DNA from 2 places in the Marinobacterium sp. YM272 genome. Region 1 is predicted to be linked to the other one. Evidence: predicted binding sites of a transcription regulator. Region 1 holds the regulator's gene; the other holds the start of a gene.
What was found. Region 1 encodes FliA, which starts transcription of late flagellar genes. Its sites were predicted from a motif close to CTAAAGTTNNNNNNNNNNCNGCCGATA; they were not measured.
Positions count from the first base shown of each region.

Region 1 (3,407 bases):
AGATCCCGGACGATATCGGGCTGGCGCGCCGCCATGACCTGGTCAGCCGTGCCGTGGTGACCGCCCAGCGCGACAGTGAACGTGCCAAAACCGCGTCCAACCCTCTATTCCGGGCCGGCTGATAGCAGAGTATGAATATGAAGCAGTCACATCCGGTCAAGGTTGTTGCAGTCACCGGTGGCAAGGGCGGCGTTGGTAAAACCAACGTGTCCGTTAATCTGGCGGTTGCCCTTGGGCAGATGGGACGGCGTACCGTGCTGATGGATGCCGACCTGGGGTTGGCCAACGTCGATGTCATGCTGGGTCTGAGGCCGAAACAGAATATCGCCGATGTGCTGGAAGGCCGCTGTACGCTGCGGGAAGTGATGGTCGAAGCGAGTGAAAACTTTCACATCGTCCCCGCCTCTTCCGGCACTCAGGAGATGACTGCGCTCAGCGTGCATCAGCATGCGGAGCTGATTCACGCTTTCAACGATATAGCGGACGACCTGGATGTGCTGATCGTGGATACCGCCGCAGGGATTTCCGAGTCGGTGGTCAGTTTTATACGTGCCGCCCAGGAAGTACTTGTGGTAGTCTGCGACGAACCGACGTCGATTACAGACGCTTATGCGCTTATCAAGCTGCTGAACCGGGATTATCGCATGACGCGCTTCCGGGTACTGGCCAATATGGTCCGTAATGAGGCGGAGGGGAGGAGCATGTTCAGCAAGCTTCTGACAGTGACCGACCGCTTCCTCGATGTCACGCTTCAATACCTGGGTTCAATCCCTTATGATGAGTCGGTACGCAAAGCTGTTCAGAAGCAAACGCCTGTTTTGAAAGCATTTTCTTCGAGCAAGGCAGCGCTTGCGTATAGACAGCTCGCCAACAAGGTGGATGAATGGCCCGTATCGACAACCTCACGGGGGCATCTGGAGTTCTTTGTTGAGCGTCTGGTTCAAGGGGTCTAGATAATACAGACGGACGTAGCGCAGAGCTTGCATGTATAACCAGCTGGAATTCAGGTCAGGCCAGGAGCTCGTCGAACAGTATGCTCCTCTGGTGAAACGGATAGCCCGCCATCTGATGGCCAGACTGCCGTCCAATGTGGTGCTCGAAGACCTGATTCAGGCGGGGATGGAGGGCTTGCTTGAGGCCCTGGGTAAATACGATCCGGGCAAAGGGGCGAGTTTCGAAACCTATGCCGGTATACGTATCCGTGGCGCGATTATCGATGAGGTGCGCCGCGGAGACTGGACGCCTCGCTCGGTGCACCGAAACGGGCGGCGTGTCAGTGAGGCGATAGCAAAAGTAGAGGCGCGCACGGGAAGAGACGCGACCGATACAGATGTCGCGGCGGAATTGGGCGTTTCGATTGATGAATATCATAACCTGCTGCAGGATTCGGCCGAAAGCCGGCTGTTCAGTCTTGATGAACTGAGCAGCTCGGGGGAGGATTCGGTTGGCGAACAGTTTGCCAGCAATGATCCGGGGCCCGAACACACAACCCACGGCAGTGCCTTCCACGCATCACTGGCCCAGGCCATCCAAACCCTGCCGGAACGCGAAAAGCTGGTGCTGGCTCTCTATTATGACGAGGAACTTAACCTCAAGGAGATCGGGCAGGTGCTCGGCGTAACCGAGTCGCGTGTCAGCCAGATTCACAGCCAGGCGGCCGCACGGCTGAGGGCTAAGTTGAGAGACTGGCAGTGAGGGGCGTTTCCCTTTTTCATTGCCGAAGACGAGTAAATAACCGGGAGAACCTGTCTTGAAAAAAGACATCAAGATTCTTGTTGTAGACGACTTTTCTACGATGAGACGCATCATAAAAAACCTGCTGCGTGATCTGGGGTTCACCAATGTAGAAGAAGCGGATGACGGTAAAACCGCGCTTCCGATTCTGAAACAGGGGCGGGTGCAGTTTCTGGTGACGGACTGGAATATGCCCGGTATGACCGGCATCGACCTGATCAAAGAGGTCCGCGCTGATCCCAACCTTGCACATATCCCCATTTTGATGGTGACCGCGGAAGCCAAGCGTGAACAGATTATTGCCGCGGCCCAGGCCGGCGTTAACGGTTATGTGGTCAAGCCATTCACCGCGGCAACCCTGAAGGAGAAGATCGACAAGATCTTCGAGCGCTTGCAGGGCTAAGATTTCCAGGCAGAGGATCGCTTGATGGCAGAACAGGATAAAACGGTCGACTTTGATGGGTTGGAAGAGCTGCTCAAAGGCAAGGCGCAGGAGTTGGTTGCCGCGCTCGAGGCCGGGCAGCTGCCTGAGGCCATCAACCTGATCAATCAGCTGCAGACGGCCCGGCATGAGGTGTTCTACAACGAAGTCGGGCACCTGACCCGTGGTCTGCATGAGGCGATCAAGTCATTCTCAAGTGATGTGGGCGGCAAGATCGACGAACATCATGAGGGTGCGGAAGCGGTCAGCGATGCGTCGGACCGGCTCTCCTATGTGATCGAGCTGACCGAGGAAACTGCGCATAAGACGATGGATCGGGTCGATCAGTCCCTGACGCTGGTTGACCGGCTCGACGATCAGAGTGCCAGGTTCAGGGATCTTCTGATGCTGGTCGGACAGCTCGAGGGCGAGTTCAAGGCATTGGACGGGGTCTATGACCGTACCTGCGCGCTTAAGGATGAGTCCGAAAAAACCATCGAAGAGCTGCGTAGCGCACTCACCGACATTCTTGTGTCCCAGGGTTTTCAGGATATTACCGGGCAGTTGATACGCCGGGTCATTACGCTGCTGACCCAGGTTGAGGGGCAGCTGGTCAAATTGATGGATATGGCTGCCAAGGTCGAGCGTCTCAGTGGCGTCGACTTGTCCGAAGCTGAAGCCGAAACATCAAGCCTTGGTGCAGTCGAGGCCGGTGAAGCCGGGCCGGCTGGCGAATCGAACAGAAAAAATGAAGTGAAAGCTGAAGGTCCTCAGGTCCCCAAAGGTGGCGCCAATGTCGCCTGTGACCAGGACGATGTTGACGAGTTGCTTTCGAGCCTGGGTTTTTGATTAGGAGCACCCTATGAGTTTCGATGTCGATCAGGAAATTCTGGATGATTTTCTTGTCGAAGCGGGGGAAATTCTTGAGCAGTTGTCTGAGCAGCTCGTCGACCTCGAACAGCGTCCTGAAGATAAGGATCTGCTGAACGCTATCTTCCGCGGCTTTCATACGGTCAAGGGGGGCGCAGGCTTCCTGCAGCTGGACGCCATGGTGGAGTGCTGCCATAAGGCCGAGAACCTGTTCGATGAGCTGCGTAATGGCGAGTTGACGGTTACCCAGCAGTTGATGGACCTGGTTCTGCAGGCGCTGGATGCGGTGAACTCCATGTTCGATTCCGTGCGTAATGGGGTCGAGCCCGAACACGCGCCGCCCGAGTTGCTGCAGCGCCTTATCGACTTCGCCGAAGGTCAT
Region 1 is NZ_CP194171.1:1,109,165-1,112,571, forward strand. It holds gene flhF (flagellar biosynthesis protein FlhF) at 1-122, shown strand, start outside; gene ACQUQP_RS05205 (MinD/ParA family protein) at 138-953, shown strand; gene ACQUQP_RS05210 (RNA polymerase sigma factor FliA) at 985-1,695, shown strand; gene ACQUQP_RS05215 (chemotaxis response regulator CheY) at 1,796-2,137, shown strand; gene ACQUQP_RS05220 (protein phosphatase CheZ) at 2,162-3,004, shown strand; gene ACQUQP_RS05225 (chemotaxis protein CheA) at 3,018-3,407, shown strand, end outside.

Region 2 (3,407 bases), 680 kb from region 1:
TCGATCAATTCGTAGAAAGCGCTCAGTGCCAGGCAGAAGCAGACCACAAAAAAGGCACACCAGCCCCGGCCGTTAACCACCTTGAGCCTTAGCAGCAGCTCCCGTGCGATGATTGCCGGGACAAATCCCTGTGCCAGGTGACCAAGCTTGTCGTAGTTGTTGCGCGTCTGACCGAGCCAGTCGGCGATCCAGTCAAACAGCGGTACCCGTGCGTAGGTGTAGTGACCGCCCACCATCAGAATGATGCAGTGGGCCAGGATCAGCCACAGGCAGAGGCTGGTCAGTGGGAAGCGCTCGCGGCTCCAGATCACCAGTCCCGCCCCCGCCAGGGCCGGGGCGATCTCCAGCCACCAGGTCAGACGGTCGTACGGCGAAATGGCCGACCAGGTCAAGACAAGTGAAAATATCAGTATCCAGAGACGAAACACGGCGCTATCCTTCAGCGGCTTACAGCGTACCCTAATAATAGTCGCCGCGACGGCTCAGTGGATCAAGAGTTAATGGCCCTTAAATCAACTATTTACAAAGCGACCCTGAATATCTCCGACCTGGATCGTCAGCATTACGCCGAGTACCCGCTGACGCTGGCGCTGCACCCTTCGGAGACGGAAACCCGGATGATGATCCGCCTGCTCGCCTTTGCCATGTTTGCAGATGAGGCGCTCAGCTTTACCCGCGGTCTCTGCGTGGATGATGAGCCGGACCTCTGGCAGCACGCGCCAAGCGGCGAAATTGATCTTTGGATCGAGGTGGGATTACCCAGCGATAAGCGGTTGCGCAAGGCCTGTTCCCGGGCCAAGCGGGTGGTGCTGCTGGCATACGGCAGCGATCAGCAGTTCGACCCCTGGTTCCAGGGTGTACGCAAGACGCTGATGCGGCTCGATAACCTGGATATTTACCGCATCGATGACAGCGCCTGCGATACGCTGACCGCCCTGGCCGAGCGGCAGATGCGCCTGCAGTGCACAATCCAGGACGGGGAGCTCTGGTTCACCGGTGAGGCCGGCAGCGCCGAGGTGAGACCCCGGCCCGTGTCAGTCGTGTAAGGGTTTTTCCCAGAACATCGCTTTACCGGTTGCGGGATCCAGCTCGTAGCCGGCGTAACCCTTACGCCGGTAAACCGCCTGGGCCCGGCCATTGCCCTCCAGAACCTCCAGCGTCAGCTTGCAGCAGCCGTTACGACGGGCGACCGCTTCAGCGGCGTCGAGCAGCTGGTCCGCCAGACCCCGGCCGCGAAACTCACTGGCAACGATAACGTCGTGGATATTCAGCAGAGGGGCACACTTGAAGGTGGAGAAGCCTTCGAATGCGTTCAGTAGTCCGGCGGGTTCGCCGTTACAGAACGCCAGCAGCGTAAGGCTGTCCTGCCGCAGCGCCAGGGCCATCGGCAGGCGTTCGAGGGTTGCTGCGGCCAGTGGCTTGCCACCGCCCAAGGGATCACAGGCGTACGCCTGCATCATCGTGCGAAACGCAGCGGCCTGTTCGGGAAGTCCTAGGTCGGCTTCGATTATCTCTATATGGCGGGGCGTGGGCATGGCATTCTCCGGAAATCTGACCGGCTGGTTAAGTTACAGATCCGTTCTGTTGCTGGCAAGGAGCGAAATCAACAGTTGGCTAATTGCTGTACTAATCCTGCTAAACTTGTGACCCGAATTGCCGATACTCTATCTTTATTCTTTGTTCCTGCGCCCAAGGCGCGAAGCCGATTAATTTAATCCCCGGAGTGGATTGTGGTCAGTATCTATCCCTCATCAGTCTATGGTCAGCCCATCGGTACGACACTCAACAGTAGTACCAGCGGCAATACTGCCAGTGTGGGCGACAGATCCACAGATGCGCTGCTATCCAAGCTGGCTGAGAACATCCCGGGCATGGGCGCCGAAGAGCTGCGATCCCTGAATGCCGAGGATTTCAGCCCGGAAAAGGTCGCAACACGGATCAGCGATTTCGTTGCGGCAGGACTGGAGGCAGCCCGGTCACGTGGGGCCAGCGACGAGAAGCTGCAGTCTATGTATGATGCGGCACTCAGCGGCGTCCAGAAGGGCTTTGATGACGCGCGTGAAGTACTTGAGAATCTCCAGCTTCTCGATGGGCAGATAGCCGAGCAGGTCGACGAGACCGAAAGCCTGACGTTTGAAGCGCTCAACGCGCTGGCGCCCGGCACAGACGGCATCAGCTCGGGCATGGGTACCCGCATGAGTATCATTGAGCGGTTCCAGAATGCCGAGGAGATGCAGTTGACCATCTTCACCCAGGATGGCGACGAGGTAACTATCAACTTCGGCCGCGACCAGAATTACCAGAGCGGCTATGCGGCGGCCACCGATGGGCAGGGTAATTCGGCAGCGGTCTTCAGCCTGAGCCGGTCGGAGTACAGTGAATACAGTTTTACGGTTTCAGGCAGCCTGGATGAGGGGGAGATCGAGGCGTTGCAGAACCTGGTCAAGGATGTCTCCGGCCTCGCTGACGAGTTTTTCAACGGTGATGTGCAGAAGGCGTTTGAACAGAGCGGGACACTGAATTTCGATGCCGCGGAGCTGGCCTCCATGCAGCTCGATATGAGTTACACCCGCCAGTACGCCAGTATTTCCAGCTATGAGCAGGTCAGCCAGCTGGAGCAGACGGCTGACAAACCGGGGCGCCGTCTCGGACACCTGATGAAAGAGGTGGCGCAGAGCTTTGGCGCACCCTCACTGGGTAATCTGTTGGCACCGGGGCAGCTGGGACGCGATCTGTTCGAAGCACTGGTGAACCAGGACAGCCGCTATATCGAAGCGCCGGCTGAAGAACAGGAGCGCTACGCTGACAACCTGCGCACGCTGCTCGATGCGGTAGCGCCGGTGGAAGCGCCGGACGCCGAGCCCGGCACCGCGCCGGATAGCTAAGATACACCGCCATACAGAAAAAAAACGGCTGATCACTCAGCCGGTTTTTTTGTCTAGTCGGGTGCCGGAGCCTTAGCTCAGCATCCGGAGCAACAGATCAGCAGCGGCCCTTTTTGGCCTGTCCCGGCGGGCAGAAGCTGGCGCGATTGCGATGGTCGCCGTGGTAGTAGTGATGCGCTTCGCGGTACTCACGGCGATCGCGATACTCATGGCGATCACGAGAGTAGCGGTCGTCGTAGCGACGATCGTCGCGGTAATCCCGGGTGTTCACGGCCGTGCCGACGGCGGCGCCAATCCCTGAGCCTGCGATAGCGCCATCCCGGCCACCCAGTTCGGCACCGACAGCGCTGCCCAGGGCGCCGCCGATAGCACCGCCAATGGCGGAGTCCAGTGTCAGATCACCCGCCATGGAAACCGCGGGCAAGAAAGCCATTACTGCAATTGCGATAGTCGATTTTTTCACGTTAACTCCGTTCATTCTGTACCCGCAGGGACAGGTACGTCAGATCATCGCCGTTGTGC
Region 2 is NZ_CP194171.1:1,789,558-1,792,964, forward strand. It holds gene ACQUQP_RS08010 (DUF2238 domain-containing protein) at 1-428, opposite strand, end outside; gene ACQUQP_RS08015 (YaeQ family protein) at 501-1,046, shown strand; gene ACQUQP_RS08020 (GNAT family N-acetyltransferase) at 1,035-1,535, opposite strand; gene ACQUQP_RS08025 (DUF5610 domain-containing protein) at 1,731-2,885, shown strand; gene ACQUQP_RS08030 (hypothetical protein) at 2,983-3,348, opposite strand.
Region 2: ACQUQP_RS08025 (DUF5610 domain-containing protein) is a predicted target of FliA. The motif match lies at 1,636-1,662, and genes of this name have one in related genera.